3 regions of the Bradyrhizobium sp. B097 genome follow, and region 2 is predicted to be linked to each of the others. Evidence: riboswitches for the same ligand, from Rfam matches in the RefSeq annotation. Region 2 holds a riboswitch; each other region holds the start of a gene.
What was found. A riboswitch is a leader RNA that binds a small molecule or an ion and turns the genes downstream of it on or off. The one in region 2 is predicted to bind cobalamin.
Positions count from the first base shown of each region.

Region 1: linked by a shared signal. The riboswitch ahead of AAFG07_RS04495 (TonB-dependent receptor) and the one ahead of metE (5-methyltetrahydropteroyltriglutamate--homocysteine S-methyltransferase) in region 2 are both predicted to bind cobalamin.
Region 3: linked by a shared signal. The riboswitch ahead of AAFG07_RS27130 (DUF1636 domain-containing protein) and the one ahead of metE (5-methyltetrahydropteroyltriglutamate--homocysteine S-methyltransferase) in region 2 are both predicted to bind cobalamin.

Region 1 covers NZ_CP152412.1:970,274-977,816, forward strand. The annotation lists gene AAFG07_RS04475 (ABC transporter ATP-binding protein/permease) at 1-1,388, shown strand, start outside; gene AAFG07_RS04480 (hypothetical protein) at 1,508-1,903, shown strand; gene AAFG07_RS04485 (amidohydrolase family protein) at 2,209-3,699, shown strand; gene AAFG07_RS04490 (GTP-binding protein) at 3,701-4,624, shown strand; cobalamin riboswitch at 5,054-5,249, shown strand; gene AAFG07_RS04495 (TonB-dependent receptor) at 5,355-7,543, shown strand, end outside.
Region 2 covers NZ_CP152412.1:6,824,013-6,831,555, reverse strand. The annotation lists gene AAFG07_RS31475 (thermonuclease family protein) at 1-365, opposite strand, end outside; gene AAFG07_RS31470 (nodulate formation efficiency C protein) at 1,112-1,984, opposite strand; cobalamin riboswitch at 3,428-3,631, shown strand; gene metE (5-methyltetrahydropteroyltriglutamate--homocysteine S-methyltransferase) at 3,732-6,077, shown strand; gene hemN (oxygen-independent coproporphyrinogen III oxidase) at 6,836-7,543, opposite strand, start outside.
Region 3 covers NZ_CP152412.1:5,791,404-5,798,946, forward strand. The annotation lists gene cobN (cobaltochelatase subunit CobN) at 1-3,068, opposite strand, end outside; gene cobW (cobalamin biosynthesis protein CobW) at 3,068-4,102, opposite strand; gene AAFG07_RS27130 (DUF1636 domain-containing protein) at 4,099-4,473, opposite strand; cobalamin riboswitch at 4,566-4,782, opposite strand; gene cobO (cob(I)yrinic acid a,c-diamide adenosyltransferase) at 4,819-5,472, shown strand; gene AAFG07_RS27140 (cobyric acid synthase) at 5,484-6,932, shown strand; gene cobD (threonine-phosphate decarboxylase CobD) at 6,937-7,543, opposite strand, start outside.

The sequences.
Region 1 (7,543 bases), 3.4 Mb from region 2:
TGTCGCGGCTCACCGCCGACACCACGCAGATCAAATCCGCGGTCGGCGCCTCGGTGTCGATCGCGCTGCGCAATCTGATGCTGTTCTTCGGCGCCGCCGCGATGATGGTGATCACGAGCCCGCGGCTCTCGGGCTTCGTGCTGCTCGCGATTCCGATGATCGTGATTCCGCTGGTTGCGTTCGGCCGCTGGGTGCGGCGGCTGTCGCGCAACGCCCAGGACACGCTGGCCGATGCCAGCGCCTATGCGAGCGAGCTGGTCAATGCGATCCGCACCGTGCAGGCCTATACCGGCGAGCGGCTCGCCCGGACGCGCTTTGCCCGCGAGGTCGAGCAGGCCTATGACGCCGCGCGCAGCTCGACCAAGGCGCGCGCGATGCTGACGTTGATCGTCATCTTCATCGTGTTCGCCAGCGTCGTCGTGATCCTCTGGGTCGGCTCGCACGACGTGCTGATCGGTGCCATCAGCCCCGGCCGGCTCGGACAGTTCATTCTCTACACGGCCTTCGCCGCGAGCGGCCTCGGCCAGCTCAGCGAGGTCTGGGGCGAGGTCTCGGCCGCATCGGGCGCCGCCGAACGGCTGTTCGAGATATTGCGCGTCAGGCCGCAGATCGCAGCTCCCGCATCGCCGCGCGCACTACCGCAGCCCGCGCGCGGCGATGTCGGCTTCGACAATGTCAGCTTCGCCTATCCGACCCGGCCCAACGCGCTCGCGGTCGACGGCGTATCGCTGGAGGTGCGCTCCGGCGAGAAGGTCGCGATCGTAGGTCCCTCCGGCGCCGGCAAGAGCACGCTGTTCCATTTGCTGCTGCGCTTCTACGATCCGAAATCGGGCACCATCTCGCTCGACGGCGTGCCGATCCGGCAGGCCGATCCGGCCGACGTGCGTGCGCGGATCGCGCTGGTGCCGCAGGATTCCGTGGTGTTCGCCGCGAGCGCCCGCGACAACATCCGGTTCGGCCGGCCCGATGCCACCGACGCCGAGGTGGAGCGCGCCGCCGATCTCGCCCATGCCACCGAATTCCTGCGCCGGCTGCCCGAAGGCTTCGACGCCCAGCTCGGCGAGCGCGGCGTGACGCTGTCGGGCGGCCAGCGCCAGCGCATCGCGATCGCCCGCGCGATCCTGCGCGATGCGCCGCTGCTGCTGCTCGACGAGGCGACCTCGGCGCTCGACGCCGAGAGCGAGACGCTGGTGCAGACCGCGCTGGAGGAATTGATGCGCCGTCGCACCACGCTGGTGATCGCACATCGCCTGGCGACCGTGCTGTCCTGCGACCGCATCCTTGTCATGGACCAGGGCAGGATCGTCGAGCAGGGTACCCACACCGAACTGGTTGCCGCGGGCGGCCTCTATGCGCGGCTGGCACGGCTGCAGTTCGAGGGGATTTGAGCGGGCCTAACGCGCTTATGCCGCTCCTATGAGATCGCTTGCGCGTTCCCCTCGAAAACCTATTGCTGCGCAAGGATAGTCACGCCGCGCCATGGATCGGCGCGCGGGGTGTTCGATCGATGCGCAGCGAGGGAGCGACCGAACCGCAGGGCAAGCTGCTCTGCGCGTGGCAACTCGCAATGCTGCGCTTCGTGGTCACGTGCGACGACGCCGACCGGATGCAGGTGCTCGCAATGGCTGGTGAGCTCGATCGATCGGGTGGCTCGGCCGACGGCTCGTTCCACTTCTTCCGCAGGACGACCGCGGAACTCTGTCACGCCATTACCGGCAGTGACCCGCATGCCGAGGCTATTGTCCGACGCTTCGAGGTGCAAATCGAAAATCCCCGGCTGCGTCGCGCCTTCGAAGCGGCCATCGGGATGGATCGGACCCCGCCGAAGATCGTCGCGAGCCGCACCAGGCCGAGAGCCGATCTCTGGAGGGGGCTCTCCCCACGACGCGCAAGTGCGACGTAACGAAGCTCACTGCCAGACCCGTCATCCCCGCGCAAAGGCTTCGCCTTTGTTGCTGGAAGTGCGAGCGGAGCGAGCTTCGAACGATGCACGGCCCCGCTGGTGGCCGTCGATCCTTCGAGGGCCGCTGAAGGAGCGGCCACCTCAGGATGACGGGGAGAAAGGAAATCAGCGGAGACGACGTTGATCCTACGCGGCGATAGATGCGATGCATTTTTGTCTCTTGGCCCCGCATCGGACCGGTCGTAAGCCTTTGATGAAAGCGGCCGGCCGGGACCGCGGTTTTGGACAATGCGGGGAGTGGCGAGATGGGTGGTTTGGTGATCAGCGGCGGCCGGGTGGTGGATCCGGCCAGCGGGATGGACGCGATCGGCGACGTCGCGGTGGTCGACGGCCGGATCGCCGCGGTCGGCACCGGCCTCGGCGGCGCCGAGCGGCAGATCGATGCCACCGGACTTGTGGTGGCGCCCGGCTTCATCGACCTGCACGCGCATGGCCAGACCATTCCGGCCGATCGCATGCAGGCGTTCGACGGGGTCACGACATCGCTCGACCTCGAGGCCGGCGTGTTGCCGGTGGCATCCTGGTACAAGCGTCAGGCCGAGAAGGGGCGGGTGCTGAACTACGGCGCGGCGGCCAACTGGGCCTTCGCGCGGATCGGTGCGATGACCGGCTCGAATGCGGAAAGCTCGCTGGAATCATTCGGCGCCGCGATGCGCGATCGCCGCTGGATCGAGAACGTGGCGACCGAGGGCGAGGTCGGCGGCATTCTCGCGCGCCTTGCCAACGGACTGAATGAGGGCGGCATCGGCATCGGCATTCTCAACGCCTATGCGCCGGGCGCCGGCGTGCAGGAACTGACTGCGGTGTGCCAGCTCGCCGCCGATCATGCGGTGCCGACCTTCACCCACGTCGCCTACATGTCCCGCATCGATCCAGAGAGCGCGGCCGAGGCCTATATCCGCCTGATCGGCTATGCCGGCGCCACCGGCGCGCACATGCACATCTGCCATTTCAACTCGTCGAGCAAGACGGACATCGAACGCTGCGTTGCGCTGATTGCGAAAGCGCAGGCGCAGGGCCTGCCGATCACGGTCGAGGCCTATCCCTACGGCACCGGCTCGACCGTGCTGGCGGCGACCTTCTTCAGCGATCCCAAATTCGAGGAGCGCAACGGCCTCGGCTACGATTCGGTGCAGCGCGTGACCGACGGTCATCGCTTCGGCAGCCGCGAGGAGCTGCTGGCGGCGCAGGCCGCAGAGCCCTCGACGCTGGTGCTGTGGCATGTGCTCGATATCGAGAACAACGCGCATCATCGCGATCTGCTCGACATGGCGGTGCTGTATCCGGGCGGTGCGATCGCGTCCGACGCGATGCCGTGGACGCTGTCGGACGGCCGCCCCTACACCGGCGACGCCTGGCCGCTGCCTGATGATGCCACCTCGCATCCGCGTTCGGCCGGCTGCTTCACTCGCTTCATCCGCGAATGGGTGCGCGAGCGCAGGAAGGTGTCGCTGCTCGAGGGCATCCGCAAATGCGCGCTGATCCCGGCGGAAATCCTGTCCGCGAGCACGCCGGCGATGCGCGCCAAGGGCAGGTTGCAGGTCGACGCCGACGCCGATGTCGTGGTGTTCGACTTCGAGACGCTCAGCGATCGCGCGACCTTCTCCGCGATGAACCGCCCGGCGGAAGGCGTGCGGCATCTCGTGGTCAGCGGCCAGCCGCTGATCAATGATGGCGTGCTCGACGTCGCGGCACGGCCGGGCCGGCCGGTGCGCCGGCCGGTCACTGGGGGCTGAGGTGGCGGTCCCGATCCTGCTGGTCGCGGGTTTTCTCGGGGCGGGCAAGACCACGGTCGTGAACCATCTGCTGGCGCATGCGCAAGGCCGGCGCATCGCCGCCGTGGTCAATGATTTCGGCGCGATCAATATCGACGCGGAGCTGATCGCCGGCGCCAGCGATGGCGTGGTCAGCCTGAGCAATGGCTGCATCTGTTGCACGCTGGAGGGCGATCTGCTGCGCACGCTCGCTGGCCTGCTGCGGCGTGATCCGCGTCCCGAATTCATCGTGATCGAGACCAGCGGGATCGCCGATCCCGCCGACATCGTGCGCAACCTGATGGATCCGGTGATCTGGAAGGAGGCGCCGCTGGAGACCGTTCTGTGCGTGGTCGACGCGACGCAGCCTGCGGCGATGCTGAACGATGCGCTGCTGCGCTCGCAGCTGCGGGCGGCAGATGTGGTGGCGCTGAGCAAGGTCGATCTGGCCGATGCAGCCGCGTGCGCCGCGATCCGCGATGCGGTGCGGGCAGTGCGTCCGGCGGCCGTGGTGGTCGATGCGCTGCATGGCGAGGTGCCGGCCGCGCTGCTGTTTCCCGCGGACCTCGATCAGTTGCCGGCGCCGCGCGAGACCGCGCCGCGACGACCGGTATCCGATCGGTTCGAGACCCTGAGCTGGACGTCGGAGCGGAAGGTAGCGCTGCCGCGCTTGCAGCAGGCGATCGGCAGACTGGCGCCGAAGCTGGCGCGGGCGAAGGGATTGTTCGAGACGGTGGAGCAGCCCGGCCGGCTGACGGTGTTTCAACTCGCCGGCGGCCGCGCGACATTGGCCGCCGGCGGCGTGCCGACACCCGGCGTGCCACGCACGCGAATCGTGTTCATCGCCGAGATGGGCGCGCTGTCGCGAGCCGAGATCGATGAGGTGATGCAGGGATGCGTCGAGTGATCCGTCATCCAGAGAGAATGTGAATGCATTTAGCGTCGTCCTGGCGAAAGCCAGGACCCATTACCCCAACCGCTTGTTGTTGTGCGACGCTGAGGCCGCTATCGCACTCCCAATCGAATTCGGTGGTTATGGGTCCTGGCTTTCGCCAGGACGACTGCGTGGGGAGGCCGCTCGCTACAATTCTCACACCGTCACCCTGAGGAGCGCGAAGCGCGTCTCGAAGGGTCGACGGCCCGGCTGGTGGCCGATGCATCCTTCGAGGCTCGCTCCGCTCGCACCTCCAGCGACAAAGGCGAAGCCTTTGCGCAGGGATGACGGGGATAAGAAGTACCCGCGTCGGCCCTCGCTGTCCCCGTGTCATCGCCGCAGCATCATCCCGCAAAGCATGTGTGCGACAATCGCATCGAATTGACAGTCCATCCCGCACCACCTATCGTTTTTGCCGACGGTTCCCTTCGGGGATCAAAAGGGAATGCGGTGCGAGGGTAACCCCAATGCCGCAGCTGTCCCCGCAACTGTAAACGGCGAGCCTTTCGTCAATTTGCCACTGGGCCATCGGTCCGGGAAGGCGTCGACAGGCGATGACCCGTGAGCCAGGAGACCTGCCGTCAGTCGTGGTCACACGCGAGCACATCGGGCGGGGGCGTCCTGGTGGGATGGGAGCACTGCCTCTGGGGCAATGCGCCAGTCCGCGTTCGCGGTGACGTGCCACGTTACCGCGAGTCCTTTCATGTCTCCGTCCTCTCCCGCCGCGCGCCGTTGGCGCCTCGGTCTCGTTTGCTCCCTGTCATCGCTGCTGTTGCCGGCTGAAGGTTCGGCACAAACATCCCCACCCACAACGCTCGATCCGATCGAGGTCGCGCCCTCGACATCAGCAAAGCCCAAGCCTGCGGCGCGAAGCCGCAACTCGGCGACGTCGTCGCGGCCGCGCGCCAGACCTGCGACGGCCGCGGCAACCGCTGGCGCGCCGCGCGCCGCGGCGTCGGGCGCATCGGGAACGGCATCGCCGACGCTCAATGCCACCACACAGGGAGGCACCGGCAGTCGCCTCAATCTGACGCCGCTGCAGACGCCGGCCAGCGTCGAGATCATCACGGCGCAGACCATCGCCGAACGCGGCCAGCATAATGTGCTTGATGCCGTCACCCAGAACGCGGCCGGATTCACCGCAACGCCGGCGCCTGGCAATGGCGGACTGTCGTTCAGCACCCGCGGCTTTGCCGGCAGCAACTCGGTGATGACGCTGTATGACGGCACGCGCTTCTATATCGGCTCCGGCACCCTGACGTTCCCCTACGACACCTGGTCGACCCAGCGCGTTGAAGTGCTGCGCGGCCCGGCCTCGGTGCTGTATGGCGAAGGCGCGATCGGCGGCGTCATCAACGTCGTTCCGAAAAAGCCGCAGGGCACGCCCTACAACGAGGCCGAGGTCTCGCTCGACAGCAACATGGCGCGACGGCTCTCGGTCGACAGCACCGGTCCGATCAATCCCAATGTGTCCTACCGCATCAACGCCACCGGCAACATGTCGGACGGCTGGGTCGATCGCGACAGGACCTCGAATGCGGTGGTCTCCGCCGCCGTGCGGGTGCAGGCATCGGACAATCTCGCCTTCACGCTGTCCGAGGATTACGGCGACCGCAGCCCGTCGCGCTATTTCGGCACGCCGCTGATCAACGGCTCGATCCAGGACGCGCTGCGCTTCAAGAACTACAACGCATTGGACAGCGCGATCCGCTATCAGGACAGCTGGACCCAGTTCAAGACCGAGTGGGACGTCGCCGACGGCATCAAGATCAACAACACGCTGTATTACCTGACCAGCGAGCGGCACTGGCGCGATATCGAAAACTACACCTGGAACCCGAAGACCCAGCTGATCGACCGCTCCAGCTACATCGAGATCTTCCACGACCAGAAGCAGCTCGGCAACCGGATGGATACGACCTTCAGCGGTCACGTCTTCGGCCTCGCGAACCAGTTTGTCGCCGGGTTCGACGTCAACCGAATCGACTTCACCCACACCAACAATTCGCCCTATGGCGGCGCGTCGTCGGTCAACCCTTACGTGTTCGATCCCGGATCGTTCTTCGCGACGACCACGGCGACGACGCCGGGCTTCAACGCGATCGTCAATCAGTACGCGCTGTTCGCCGAAGATCGGCTGTCGCTGACCGATCAATTGTCGCTCGTCACCGGCGTCAGGTACGATCGTCCCGAGGTCGATCGCACCGACTACAAGACGCCGGCGAACAGTTTTGAAACCACGCTGTCGGGCACCAGCTGGCGAACCGGGTTGGTGTACGAACCGATCAAGAACCTCGCGTTCTATGGTCAGTACGCGGTCGGCGTCGATCCGGTCAGCAACCTGATCTCGCTGTCGACCTCGCAGAAAACCTTCCAGCTCGCGACCGGCAAGCAGACCGAGATCGGGGTCAAGCAGTCGTTCTGGGGCGGCCGCGGTGAGTGGACGCTGGCCGCTTACGAGATCGTCAAGACCGGCCTGACCATTCCCGATCCCAGCAATCCGACCGCCGGCCTGGCACTGCAGATCGGCCAGCAATCATCCCGCGGGGTCGAAGGAACGATCGGGCTCGCGCTGAACGACGGCTGGCGCGTCGACGCCAATCTTGCGCTGCTGCGTGCGAGATACGACAACAACAGCCAGGTGGTTAGCGGGAAGGTCGTCAGCTACAACGGCAATGTTCCGGTCAACGTTCCGCAGCAGGTCTCGAACGTCTGGCTGACCTGGGACTTCGCGCCCAACTGGTCGGTCTATGGCGGCGTGCAGATCGTCGGTGCGATGTACTCCGATCTCGCCAACACCCAATTGCGGCCGGGCTACAATGTGGTCAATGGCGGCATCAGGTGGAAGCCGGATGACCGCACCACGGTTGCGTTCCGGGTCTATAATCTGTT
Region 2 (7,543 bases):
CGACCCGATGATAGTGCCCAGCCCGAGCTCACCATCCACGCGCTCACGTCCTCGCCTGCGATGAAGCAGCTCCCGAGTGACCTGCCGTACTCGTCTACCCCTGTGGTGTGACAATCCCACGTTCGTCCGTTCGAATGCTTGATAAGCTCATCGCGAGCAGCTACGCCACAAGCCCATTTCTGGCCATGGGCGTCGAGACAAATCTGATCGGTCTCTGGCGCGTCGATGCCCGAGAGCCGAATTTTAGTTTGCTCGATCTCGATCATATTACCGTCGACGATGCGCGGAGGACCGCTGAGTTTTGCCGCGCAAACCGGAGATGCGATGATAGCGAGCAATGCGGCCATCATCACGCGGTGTTTCATCCCGAAAACGTTTCGCCCTTGGTCCATCCGCTTAGACACCCGTACGGTCCGGCGCCGCCACATTCGACTGCTTGATCGCACCATGTCTGTCATTTGGCCTGTGTTGCATCATCCGGCGTTTGCTTTGTGAAAGCCTAGTCGTGGATTCCACCCTACGTCCTGACGCAAGGTGAGGTTCAAGCGATTTCTTCCGGTGTGTGTTGCGGCATGCTTCCGGCCTCGATGGTCTCTCCTAGTTGGCGCGCACTGTATCGCGCTTGGCCCGCGAGTTCGGCGAAGCTGAGCATGGGGGGATTTCCTCCTCGCACCGTGAGGAAGCCAAACCTTTGGGAAAGGGGCCCGCCGCCATGGAGTATGCCGGCGTCGTTATCATTGCCCCGTTCCCGGGTACCCTCTTAAGCGGTCTCGTCGCTGCACTGGGTCCCGCGTGCCGCCTTCGGCGTCGCTCATGCTCACGCTCGCGCGGGTACCAATCAGCCGCGCGATGCACGCCTGATCGGGGCTTCGGTCCCAAGCATCTCTAGGTCAAATTCCGTGAACGATGGCGCGGAGAGCTGGCCGCGCCGCGGATGATTGGCGTCCACTCGCTGCGTGCGAGCGGCGAGGGCCAAACCGGCTCTCGTAGGCTGGCACGCGGCCGCTTGGTCACGGGGGCGACTTCCTCGCGGTCGATTGCGGAGACGTAACAGGACACGTGTCAACTTTCGGAGCGCATGTTCTTTGCCGTTGCTCCGAGGCGCTCAGCGTCAAGGAGCTGCAGCGCGATCTTGCTCCGTGCGACCATTTGCTGAGGCCTTTCGCGCTTTCTTCAATGCTTCCCGTTCATCTGGTTCTATGCGATCGAACCAAGCGCCAGGAGGAAAGGCCGCGATACGCTTGGCAAAGAAGGATTGCGGTGCCCAATCTTGTCCCTCGCTCTTCTCGAAGGTGATGACCCCATTATGGGTAAAATAATGGGGCCCTGGGGTATTACAGTTCACCAAAAGCAAAACGCGCCACAGATCACTTTTCTCGGTCGGCTTGTCATTCCGCTTTGGCACGTAATCCACTTCGACGGGTTCAATGATATTGCAGCGCCCGTGCCGCAGAAGATTGCCGAGCTTGCCTTGCGCGGTCGTCACGAAGTTGAAGTTGGCCGGATCATGCAGAAATGGAAGATTTGCGTCCTCTTCGCCATCTGTGATTTCACTGGCGATCAACGAGAGCGCCAAGGCGCGCCAGCCCAATTCAATCGGCTTTGCATACGTCGACGCAAGTTTAATCGCCCCATCGGCGGCGATCTTCCAAGCAATAACGTACTGTTCGTCTGATTTATGGTTCCGGTGCCTGGTCCATGAAAGATAAACGTAATCAGTTCGGTCAATTCCTTCAGCGACTCCCCACGTTTGAGGGACGAACTGCGCCACTTTCGAGACCTTGGAGATAATGTGTTCTATAGTGTCACCGTCCTGTGCTCGCCACATTGACTTGACTCGTTCAACAGGGCCGTTGTCGTTGGCGATAACATTGTTGCTCGTCGCAGCCAGCCCGGCCAGGAAGATCAGTGATCGACCGAGACAGAACCAAAGCACACGTCTTCCAGCCATTTTCTTCATAACCGCCGGCCATCTGGTTTTCATCCACACGTCAATTCCAAAGCGGACCAACCTTCAACGTGCTATGCGCGATCGCAAGAAGTTAGCGGCGACGTGACGCGGACGCCCGCCGGTGTCCCGCGCGAACAGGCGCTGTCCCCTCCATGCCACGCGCCGCTAACTTCGATGGCCAGCCAAAGCCTCAATTTGCGATGCTGGACCTGCCCAGGAGGAGAAGCCTGGGCAGGCCGAGGGCCTGCATTCTTCGTGCCAGGTAATAGGTGGCAGTTCGCACGATATTTGTGTCGTCTTTGTTGGCCTTCCGACTTGCGCGCGTATTGATGTTTCCATTCAGCCTATCCGCCGCGACTTCCCCGATTTATCTCTGTCACGCACTGGATCTTCGACCGCGCAGGCGAACGCTTTCCCGCCAGGTTCCTGGCGGCAGCTGGGAGACGGTTTGCGGCCATTGAACCGTTTGGATCGGTGTCGTCGCCGCAACGTCGGCGTTCGATCGCTGCCATGCCTTTGAGCACCTGCAGCCAAGGCGCCCACTGCGGCGGCTTGGCGCTCCTTCGCGACCATGCGACGCTTCTGGAGTTTCGAGGAGGGGCCAGTTGTGCTTGGTGCTCTACTGTCCAAAACGACGCGAGGTCGCTCAACGACGCGAAGTCGATTTCCAGTGCCGAGCATTTGGAATAGACGCCGAGGAAGCGCACCCCTCGAGCAGGCGAATGAGACGGTGGCGTTCGCGCGGCGCAGGCGCGATGGCACGTTATCGGCCCGTCGTTCATCGACGGGTCGTCGCTATTCATGATTGGAGGAGTGCGCTTCCACGCCGTGTCGATATTCGTAAGGCGGGTAGGGGCGTCGAGCCGTGTTAGCTTCGGCTTGAGTTGCTCAATAGTTTCGAGAGTATCTGTCTAACGGGTTGACTCATAAACGGCCTTACCATCCACCCGAACAGGCCAACCGCAAAGACGCCAACAGAAAAGACGCCGAGGGCACTCCAAACAGCCATTTTCATTGCGGGCCTCTCTGCTCTCGTTGAGGCGGTTCGATATGCTTGCTTAGGCAGTATCGCCGAAAAAGACCTGCGTGACGCCTACCAGAATTGGCTGGCATCGTAAGACAATACGCTCGCTGAGTATGCTGTTGGAGTTCCGCATATGTCTTGCACTTGCCAACACCGATCCTTGATCGTTGGTGGAGAAGGCGGACGCAGGGTAGCGCTCTTGATCAACCGTAGCTAACTCACATGAAGACCGTCTGCTCGACGCAATGGCCCTCATCGCGCAGGCCGCCTTTGTCTCTTGCACAGATATGACGCGCGGCTTCACGGCAACGCACCATCCGTGACATGGTCATTGTGACTTCCATGATTGCAGAGCGGCTTCTACATCGAGATCAATAATGGAGGTGGACCATCATTCGCATAAGAGAGGCCATGGCATTAATTTAAGAGGTTGACGGACGAGTTCTCTTGCCGATAATCCCAGTCGTCGAGGTTCTCCGGGTCCCACTTGATCCGGAGCTAAGAGGGAAGCCGGTGCCAATGCCGGCGCTGCCCCCGCAACTGTGAGCGGAGAGCCGCTGTCCAACAGAGTCACTGAAGCCTGCGCGGCTTCGGGAAGGCCGGACAGCGGCGATGACCCGCGAGCCAGGAGACCTGCCCCGGCAATATGTTCGTCCACGGGCGGGGTGTCCCGGTGGTGCGCCAAGCAGCCGTCGCTCGCGCGACTTCGCTGCCTGCGTCCGCCATGGCCTTTGTCCCCAATATGGGGTTAACGCTATGTCTCTTTTCTCGCTTCCGGTTGCCACGCTCGGAACGCCACGCATCGGTCCAAGGCGCGAGCTCAAACTCGCGCTCGAAAGCTACTGGGCCGGAAGAATCAGCGAACAGCAGTTGCTCGAGGACGCAGCCGGCCTGCGTGCTGCGAACTGGGCTCGCCAGACATCCCTCGGTGTCACTGTCATTCCGTCGAACGATTTCTCGCTGTACGACCAGGTGCTCGACACCAGTGTCATGGTTGGAGCCATCCCGGAAATCTACGCGCCGAAAACCGAATCCGTTTCGCTCATGACGTACTTCGCCATGGCACGCGGTTCACAACGCGACGGGCAGGATGCGAGTTGCGGTCACGGACCGCGCGCCTATGGCGCGCCCGCGCAGGAGATGACCAAGTGGTTCGACACCAACTACCACTACATGGTCCCGGAATTTAACCGTGGACAGACTTTCAGGCTGTCCTGTCGCAAGCCTATCGAGGAGTATGAGGAAGCCAAGGCACTTGGCTTTCAGACCCGCCCAGTCCTGATCGGGCCGGTCACATTCTTAAAGCTCGGCAAGAGCGCGGATCCTGCCTTCCAGCCACTGTCACTGCTGGATGACCTGATACCGGTCTATATCGAGGTTCTGCAGGAATTGGCTAAACGCGGGGCAAACTGGGTTCAGTTCGACGAACCCTGCCTCGTCCTCGATCTGGATGAGAGCTCGCGACAATCCTTGCTCCATGCCTATGACCGGCTCGCAAAGGAGGGGCCGGCCATCAAGATCATGGTAGCCAGCTATTTCGGCAACCTCTGCGACAATCTGGACACCGCCTTGCGCCTGCCTGTTGCCGGGCTGCACGTCGATCTGGTTCGCGCGCCACAGTTGTTGGACGAGATCATTGCTGGCGGCCGGAGAGATCTCGTCATGTCGCTTGGCGTCATAGACGGCCGCAATGTGTGGCGGTCGAACTTGTCGGCGCTCCGCCAGCGGCTGGATCCTGCAATTGCGAAGCTTGGCAAGGATCGCGTCCAGATCGCTCCATCCTGCTCGCTGCTTCATGTGCCGGTCGATGTTGAACTCGAGACGGAGCTCGCTTCCGACGTTAAGAGCTGGCTTGCTTTCTCGGTTCAGAAGATGCGCGAGCTCGCGACCTTGGCGCGAGCACTCGCAGGCGACCAGAATGTTGCGAAAGCTCTTGCGGAATCCGAGCGTGCCGCGTCCATCCGCCGGACTTCGCCGAAGATCCGCGATGCCAATGTCGCTGTCCGGCTCAGAGCGATCAACCAGACCATGCGCAGGCGCGCCAGCCCATTTGCCAGTCGTGCCGAGATCCAGCGCAAGCGCTTTGGACTACCGGCTTTTCCTACCACGACGATCGGATCGTTTCCCCAGACCACTGCCGTCCGCAATGCCCGAGCGGCGCATGCGCGAGGCTTGATGAGCGACGAGCAATACGACAAGTTTCTCAAGGAAGAGACGGCGCGCGCCGTACGCTGGCAGGAGGACATCGGTCTGGACGTGCTCGTGCATGGCGAGTTCGAGCGCAATGACATGGTGCAGTACTTCGGCGAGCAACTCGCCGGCTTCGCATTTACCAAGAACGGTTGGGTGCAATCGTACGGCTCGCGCTGTGTCCGGCCGCCGATCCTGTTTGGCGATGTCTCACGGCCGCAGCCGATTACCGTAGACTGGTGGCGCTACGCGCAATCGCTAACCAAGAAACCGATGAAGGCGATGTTGACCGGACCGGTAACGATCTTGAACTGGTCGTTTGTTCGCGATGATATTCCCCGAAGCGAGGTCTGTCGTCAAATTGCGCTCGCGATCCGAGACGAAGTCGGCGATCTCGAGAATGCTGGTGCGACCATGATCCAGATCGACGAAGCTGCCCTGCGCGAAGGATTGCCATCGCGTCGATCGGAGTGGACGGCTTATCTCGAGTGGGCCGGCGATTGCTTTCGCATCTGCTCATCGGGCGTCGCCGATCAAACCCAGATCCATACCCATATGTGCTACTCGGAATTCAACGACATCATCGATGCGATCGCAGCAATGGACGCGGATGTCATCTCGATTGAGACGTCGCGCTCGAAAATGGAACTGCTTGACGCGTTCAGGAGCTACAAATATCCAAATCAAATCGGGCCGGGCGTGTACGACATCCATTCTCCACGCGTTCCCGAGACGGACGAGATGAAGGAGCTCATGGCGTTGGCTCGGAAGCGGCTGAAGGATTCGCAGCTCTGGATCAATCCTGATTGTGGCCTGAAGACGCGCAAATGGGAGGAGGTTCGCCCGGCGCTGGTCAACATGGTCGCTGCCGCCCGTGAACTGCGCGCTGCATCCGATCCAGCAGGCCGTTGATCCAGCCGGTCTCTCGTCGAGAACGTTGATCCGCCTCTGGGCCATTTGAGCTCTCGATCATCTCGAGGGAGTCTTGATGAGCACAAAAAAGCCCGGCCGCTTTTAGCGGCCGGGCGGAAGTCTAGTCTGGGAGGAGCGACGCTGCTACGCATCGCGCCGAACGTCCATCGGCGGAGGGAGGACAGCCGACGGCTCGATCACGGCGAGGACATTCGCCGAAAATCGGAACCCAGTTAAAGCACAAGCTCAACGTAGCTCAATGATGCCGTGGTATGCGGCCGATATCGCCCGGGATTAGAAATCTACACCAAGGTTTGTCGCTGAGAAGCGCAACGCGTTTTCCGGGTCGAGCAAATTTGGGGCGGCAATGCCGGGAGGTTGCGGCATGGACGGGCGCTAAGCGCACCTCGGTGCGCGTTCCGATATGCTCGATCAGCGAGACTATACGAACATTGCCGACTGCAAGGATCTTATAGTCGTGATCAATGCAATGAGCGCCTTGCTATTGATTGAGGCCTGCTTCAGGCCGTCATTTGTTCACCGGTTCCATCCGATAGTCAAGTCTCGGTTCCAACCTCCGTTCGAAATCCTTGTGCGGCTAGATGGAGAGGGCGTAACGACGACGCCTGAAGGCAAACTCGCAGCGGGATGCCGATCAACATGCTCTTCAGTCGTGCGATTGGTGCCAACCCGAAGCATAAGCCGGTTCGGTGATGTCAATTTCGGATTCCGAAACGGTTCGGTTCGGCTTGGTCGGTTTAGACCGTCCGACTGTGTGTGGCCCGGGACCGAGGAAGGTGAGCGTCGAACGCCGATGCGACGCTTCGGACCAGGAACTCTGCGCCATCGGCTACGGAAAGTCGGCCATCGTCAATGACCACGACGCCATCTGCGATAAGGCTGTCGAACCGAGAATGATCGACGACGGCCAACCTCGGATCCCTGCCGTGACGACGGGAGGTCTCGAAGAGATCGACTGCCCTGTCGCACATGATTCGCTCGATGATCTCGGCGCGGAAGCGATCGTCATCCGTCAGCAAATAGCCCTTCGCGGTGGCGAGCCGATCCTCGGTGATGCGTGCGAGGTAGTCCTTTGTCGAGACAGCGTTCGCGACAAACCCCTGTTGCATGCGGCCGATGGCGCTGGCGCCCAGACCAATGAGGGCTTCCGCGCAATCGTCGGTATAGCCCTGGAAATTGCGCCTCAGCCTCCCTTCCTGCCTTGCCTGGGCGAGATTGTCGTCCGGCAGGGCGAAGTGATCGATGCCGACGCGTAGGTAGCCAGCATCAACCAAAGCTTCCGCGATCGTTTCGGATTGGAGGTGCCGCTCGACACTGTCGGGCAGAGTGGATTCATCGATCTTGCGTTGATGCTTCTTGAAGGAAGGAATGTGCGCGTAGCCATAGGCCGAAAACCGGTCCGGATGCAGCTCGAGGCATTTGGCGACGGTGTCCAGGCACGAAGA
Region 3 (7,543 bases), 1.0 Mb from region 2:
GGCGGCACAGCACCGGCGAGATGCGCGAACGTCGCCATGTGCTCCAGCGTCGCCGATATCTCGGCGGCGCCACGGAAGCCGTGGCGCATCATGCCGGCGATCCACGCGGGATTGGCGGCGCGCGCCCGCACCACCCGCGAGATTTCCTCGGTCAGCGACCGCGCATGCGGCTGATCCGGCCGCGTCGTATCGAGGTGATAGAGCGACGGGACTTTTGCGCCGAGCCGCCGGGCCGCCGCGGCGATACCGGCCTCATGCGCGGCATAGTCCGCCGCCAGCAGCAGATCGGTCTCCGGCAAATCCTGGGTGTGGACGAAGCTATCGGCAGCAGCGAGCCGTGCCTCGATGCCGGCGCGGTCAGGCCTGATCTCGCCATCAGATGCAATGGCCCAGGACGATGCCGACAGCCAGGCTTCGCCGGCCGCGTCGCGCGCCTCCTCCGTGAAGGCGTCCGGGACGGACGCGATGCCGGCGCCATAATGTCCGGGGCGAGGCCCGAACACGCGCGAGACGCGCTGCCGGTAAGGATTCTCGTCGCTCTCCTCGCTGCGTTCGGACAACGCCTCGGTCGCAGCTTCGAACAACTGCGCAAGTCCCGAGAAGACGTCGCGGAACAGCCCCGACACGCGCAGCGTCACGTCGATTCGCGGACGGCCAAGCTCTGCCGGCGCGATGATGTCGTAGCCCGACACCCGGCCCGATCCATGATCCCAGCGCGGCGCGATCCCGGCGAGGTGCAACGCCATCGCAAAATCCTCGCCGGAGGTGCGCATCGTCGACGATCCCCAGAGGTCGACGACCAGCCCTGTCGGCCAGTCACCGTGATCCTGCAAATGACGGCGCAGCAGCTCCTCGGCGAGCTTCACGCCCTGCGCATGCGCCGACGGCGTCGGCACCGCGCGCGGATCGACCGCAAACAGATTGCGTCCGGTCGGCAGCACGTCGCTGCGCCCGCGATAGGGCGAGCCCGACGGCCCCGGCGCAATGTGCCGACCGGCAAGCGCATCGCGCAACGCTGCCCGCTCTGCATCGCCGCAAGCGCCCTGCCCGAACACATGCAGGCCGTCGCCGAACTGGCTTTCCTTGAGATCGCAGACGAAACGATCGATCTGGGGAATGGCTTCGGCCGCGGAGACTGACGCCGCGAGACCGAGATCGTCCTCCAGCCCGGCGATGCGCGCTTCTTCGCGTATCGCGGCAATCAGGCGCTGCCGCCGCGCCGGATCGAGGCCGTCCGCAGTCGAATATTCATCGAGCAAACGCTCGAGCCTGCGCAAGCCCTCCGGCACCGCCGCCTGCGCCAGCGGCGGCGGCAGATGGCCGATCGTCACGGCACCGATCCGGCGCTTGGCCTGCGCGGCCTCGCCGGGGTCGTTGACGATGAAGGGATAGACGACGGGCAGATCGCCGATTAGCGCTTCCGGCCAGCATGCGGATGACAGCGCAACCGACTTGCCGGGCAGCCACTCCAGCGTGCCATGCGCGCCCATATGGACGACGGCATCGATGCCGTGCTGCCTGAGCCACAGATAGAAAGCGACATAGGCATGGCGCGGCGTTCGCGAGAGGTCGTGATAGTCCGTATCGCGCTGACCGACGTCACCGCGCTCCGGCTGAACCGCGATGATCGACTTGCCGCTCCGGATCGCCGCGAAATGAAACGCACCGTCACGGCAATCGGGATCAGCCTGCGGCGCGCCCCATGCGCGCGCAAGATCGTCCTGGAGCTGCTGCGGGAGGTTCGAGATCGTCGCGCGATATTCGGCCACGTCCCATGTCAGCTTCCGGTGCAGCAGCACGCCGCCCAGCGACTCCACCGGCTCCAGATCAAAGCCCGCAGCCACGAGGTCGGCGAGCAACACCTCCACCGAGGCAAGTGCATCGAGACCAACGGCATGCGCGATCTGATGCGGGCGGCCTGGATAGTTCGAGAGCACGACGGCGAGCTGCTTGTCCCGGGCGGGTTTGCCGGCAAGCCGATGCCAGGCTGCCACACGCGCGGCGACCGCGGCGACGCGCTCGGCATCCGGCCGATGCGCAAGATGCGCGAACTGCAGATCCGGATCGCGCTCGCCGGGCGATTTGAAGCTGACGACACCCGTGAACAGGCGGCCGTCGACCTCCGGCAGCACCACATGCATCGCGAGATCGCCGGGCGACAGGCCGCGCAGCGACAAGGCCCAATCCTCGCGCCGCGCCGTCGACAGAGCGACCTGGAACACCGGACATGATGCGGCATCGAACGGCGTCGTGCCGTCGTCACCGGCCGCGGAGAATGCGGTTGCATTGACGATGGCGGCCGGCGGGCATTGCGCGAACTGAGCGCGTAGCCAGTCGGCCACGCCCGCCGCCTTCAACGAGGTGACGAAGACACCGTGGGCGTCGAATCCCTTTTCGCGCAAAGCCTCGATCAGCGCATCGACCGGAGCCGCGTCGCCCGCCGCCAGATAGGAGCGATAAAAGGTCACCAGCACAAGCGGCCGGCCATCCGATGCCGGCAGCGCCGCGACGGCACCGCGCCGGGAATCGTAGACGCCGATCTCGGGAAGATCGATCTCACCGACAACCGGCCCGGCATAAAGGCCGGACGCCAGCGCCAGTTGCGCGATCACGGCCTGTGCGGCAACGGGGCCGCCCTTGTCGCACAGCACCTTCAGGCGGCGCAGCGTCGAGACCGGCAAGGTCGAGAATTCATCCAGCCGCAAATCGTCGCGGCCATCCGCCGGCAGCACCACCAGGGCGATGCCGCGCTCCTTCGCCAGACGATGCACCGCGGCCAGCCCGTAAGACCAATAGGGTTCGCCGCCGATCAGCCGAACCAGGATGCCGCGCGCATGCGACAGTGTCCGCTCGATATAGGTATCGACCGAAAGCGGATGGCGCAGCGCCGCGAGATTGGCGAGCCGCAGCGACGGCAGCGCGGCGCGGCCCCGCCGCCAGCCGGCCGCGAAGGCAGCGAGATCGCTGTCGGAAAACGACAACACCACGAGATCGGCCGGATCCTGGCCGAGGTCCCTTGGTGTCGCGGTCTCCTCAAGGCCGCGGCTCTCGCGGAAGATGACGTGCATCAGACACCTAGTCGCGCCCTGATCGCGGCTTCGTCGATGTCGCCGTGTTCGCCGATCACGACGAGCTTTGACTGCCGCGCCCGCGCGCCCCAGGGCATGTCGAACTGATGCCGCACCCGCTCGCCGACCGATTGCACCAGCAACCGCATCGGCTTGCCTTCGACCGCGATGTAGCCCTTGGCGCGCAGCACGTTCTGCTCGCGTGCCAGCCCCTTGATCGACGCGATCAGCGCATCGACATCCGCGATCTCCGGAAGATCGATCACCACGGAATTGAAGTCGTTGTGCTCGTGTTCGTCCTCACCGTCATGATGGGACGGCCGCGACGCGAGGTCGTCCTCTGCCGCAGCTTCGAGGCCCAGGATCACGCGGGCATCGATCGCACCGTCGACGATGGGCAACATCGGCACCTCGCGCGGCATCTCGGCCGCAATTACCGCCTTAGCCGCTTTGATCCCCTCGGCTCCGGCGAGATCGGCCTTGGTCAGCAATACGATGTCGGCACAGGCGATCTGGTCCTCGAACACTTCGGACAGCGGCGTCTCGTGGTCGAGGTTGTCGTCTGCGGCGCGCTGCGCATCAACCGCGGCCGGGTCAGGCGCAAAGCGGCCGGCGGCAACGGCCTCGGCATCGGCCAGCGCGATCACGCCGTCGACCGTGATCCGCGAACGGATCTCCGGCCAGTCGAACGCTTTCAGCAGCGGCTTCGGCAAGGCAAGGCCGGATGTCTCGATCACGATGTGATCGGGCCGCACAGGGCGTGCGAGCAATTGCTCCATCGCCGGGATGAAGTCGTCGGCGACGGTGCAGCAGATGCAGCCGTTGGCGAGCTCGACGATGTTCTCGGTCGGGCAATTGGCGTCGGCACACGACTTCAGGATCTCGCCGTCGACGCCTTCGCTGCCGAACTCGTTCACCAGCACGGCGAGCTTCTTGCCGTTGGCATTGCGGATCAGATGCTGGATCAGCGTCGTCTTGCCGGACCCGAGAAAGCCGGTCACGACGGTGACCGGAACCTTGGCGAGCGTGGTCATTCTGCGGCCTCCGGCACGACGGCGAGGGGTGGAATGCGGGCAAGCGATTGCTTGCGAAAGATTTCGGGACGGCTGCGCCACGGCACGATGCCGTCAGGCGCCGCCGCATAGGCAGAGGCGCCGGCGATCACATCCTTGGCATGATCAGCGGACAGGCGGCCGTAGACATAGGACCACCGCCCCGGCGCGCTGAGCGCAACCGAGCAGCCCTGGCTGCAAGCCGACAGGCATTCGACCGGAACCAGATTGACGTCATCGGGCACGCCGACCTCAACAAGCGCGGCATGCAGGCGCGCACCGGGCGCGACCTCACCTTCGGCCAGCGTCTGGCCGGCGCGACAGGTGATACAGACATGAAGTGTAACGCTCATCGCCCTTCCTGGATTGACTGCGGGAAGCGATGAGGCACACGAACCTGACGTGAACAGGTTCGTTCCCCGTCGCGGAACACCCCGTCCGCCGGTCTCAAACACACTGCGTCGGCAGGTCTCCCGGCTTGCGGAGTAGGATTTCTCCCTTGATGCCCACCTTCCCGACTCCATCAGGAAATCAGTGGCTTGGGCATCTCTCCGGTCACGGTCGCGGGGGCGGCTGCGCTTCGGGCAAACCTTGCGGTCTGAGCCCTATCGCATTCCCTCTTCGCCTGTCGTAGGACAGGAACCAACGCGGGGTCACCATTCGTCCTGGCCTCGCACTTGTCAAGCCGAAGGAACGTGATGATTTCTGATGGAAACGACGCTGAAGATCGCGCCGTCGGCACCGACCCTTCGCTGGATGCGCGGCATGCCGCCAAAATGGCGAAAAAGAAGGTCGCCCGCGACAAGATCATGGCGACCAAAAGCGGTGAAAAGGGCCTGATCATCGTTCATACCGGCGCCGGCAAAGGAAAATCCTCCTCCGCCTTCGGCATGATCGTGCGCTGCGTGGCGCATGGCTTTCCCTGCGCCGTGGTGCAATTCATCAAAGGCGCCTGGGATACCGGCGAGCGCCGCCTGCTGACCGGGCATTTCGGCGATCTCTGTCAATTCCACGCGATGGGCGAAGGTTTTACCTGGGAGACGCAGGATCGCGCCCGCGACGTCGCGGCAGCGCAAGCCGGTTGGGAAAAGGCCAAGCAGCTGATCGCGGATCCGAGCTTGCGGATGGTCGTGCTCGACGAGATCAACATCGCGCTGCGCTACGATTATCTGGCGATCGCCGATGTCGTCGACTTCCTGACCAATTCGAAGCCGCCGATGACGCATGTCGTGCTCACCGGGCGCAATGCCAAGGACGAATTGATCGAGATCGCCGATCTCGTCACCGAGATGACGCTGGTGAAGCACCCCTTCCGCTCCGGCATCAAGGCGCAGCCGGGCGTCGAGTTCTGACGGTCAGCACCATGGCGCGCGCGTTGATGATCCAGGGGGCCGGCTCGGACGTGGGCAAGTCGCTCATCGTCGCCGGCCTCGCGCGTGCCGCGCGACGACGCGGCCTGCGCGTGCTGCCGTTCAAGCCCCAGAACATGTCGAACAATGCCGCCGTGACCGTCGACGGCGGCGAGATCGGCCGCGCGCAGGCCTTGCAGGCGCTCGCCGCCGGCGTCGAGCCGCACACCGACATGAACCCGGTGCTGCTGAAGCCGGAAACCGATGTTGGTGCCCAGATCATCGTGCACGGCAAGCGGATCGCGACCGCCCGCGCGCGCGAATATGCCGCCATGAAGCCGTCGCTGATGGGCGCGGTGATGGCGAGCTTTGGGCGCCTGAAGCAGCGCGGCGACCTGGTGCTGGTCGAAGGCGCCGGCAGCCCCGCCGAGGTCAATCTGCGCAAGTCCGACATCGCCAATATGGGCTTTGCGCGCAGGGCCGACGTGCCCGTGGTCTTGGTCGGCGACATCGACCGCGGCGGCGTGATCGCGCAGCTCGTCGGCATCCAGGCGGTGATCGACCCCGATGATGCCGCGATGATCCAGGGCTTTGTCATCAACAAATTCCGCGGCGATCCGACGTTGTTCGACGACGGCTACCGCCTGATCGAAGCCCGAACCGGGTGGCGCGGCTTCGGTGTGCTGCCCTGGTTCGCTCGCGCCGGTGAGCTACCTGCCGAAGACGCGCTCGGGCTTGGCGACGCGCGCAAGCCCGGCCAGTGCAAGATCGCGTTTCTGGCGCTGTCGCGGATCGCCAATTTCGACGATCTCGATCCGCTGAAGCTCGAACCCGGCGTCGATCTCGTGATGGTGCGGCCGGGCGAAGCCATTCCGGGCGACGCGAAGCTCGTCATCCTGCCCGGCTCGAAATCCACCCGCGGCGATCTCGCCTTCCTGCGCGCGCAAGGCTGGGACATCGACCTGCTGGCGCATCATCGCCGCGGCGGCCACATCCTCGGGCTGTGCGGCGGATACCAGATGCTTGGGCAAAGCGTCGCCGATCCTGAGGGGATCGAGGGGCTCGCCGGCGAAACGCGCGGCCTCGGGCTACTCGATGTCACCACAACCATGACCGAACAGAAGACGCTGACCCGCGTCAGCGCGATGCATGCTGCGACCCGTCAACCGATCAGCGCCTACGAGATCCACATCGGGCGCACCGATGGCCCGGATCGCGCGCGGCCTTTTTCAATGCTTGACGGCTCGCCGGAAGGCGCCATGTCGCGTGACGGGCGCGTTCACGGCAGCTATCTGCACGGCCTGTTCACCTCGGACGAATTTCGCAAGGCGTTTCTTGCACAGCTCGATATCCCTGCGGCGGATCAGCCGTACGGCGCCAGGGTCGAGAGCGCGCTCGACGCGCTTGCCGAGCACATCGAGACCCATCTTGATGTGGAAGGCCTGCTCGCGCTGGCGCGCTAAACCATCAGCGCGACAACGCGGCGGCAAGACGGGACCATTCGGCCTCGCTGCCCGGCAGACCGAGACGCAACCATCCGGGCTTTTGCTGGAAGACGCGCGACCAGATCAGCGCTCGAGCAAGCCTCTCCTGCGCGGCGAGCGCATCGCCAACGTCGTAGAGACGAAACAGCGGCGTGCCGCCGAGCAGCGTCCAGCCCTGCGATCGCGCCGCCGCATCGAGCCTGACACAGTCATCCGCCAGCCGTGCGATCGTCGCCGTTGTCCAGTCGTGATCGAGCAAGGCGCGCCGCCCGATTGCGATCGCGGCCCCCGAAACCGGCCATGGTCCCGCCATCGCCGCAAGCGCGGCGATATCCAGCTCGCTGCCGATAGCGAAGCCGAGCCGCAAGCCCGCAAGTCCGTAAAACTTGCCGAATGAGCGCAGGATCAGGAGCCCGGATTGTCCGGCCTCTCCTGCAAGCGACAGGTCGGGTACAGCGTCCACAAAACTCTCGTCAATCACGAGCCGGCCAACGTGCGGCAGCAGCGCGAGCAGTTCGTCCCGATCATGGCACCTGCCATCCGGATTGTTCGGATTGACGACGATGGCAGTGTCCGCTCCCGCAAGCGCT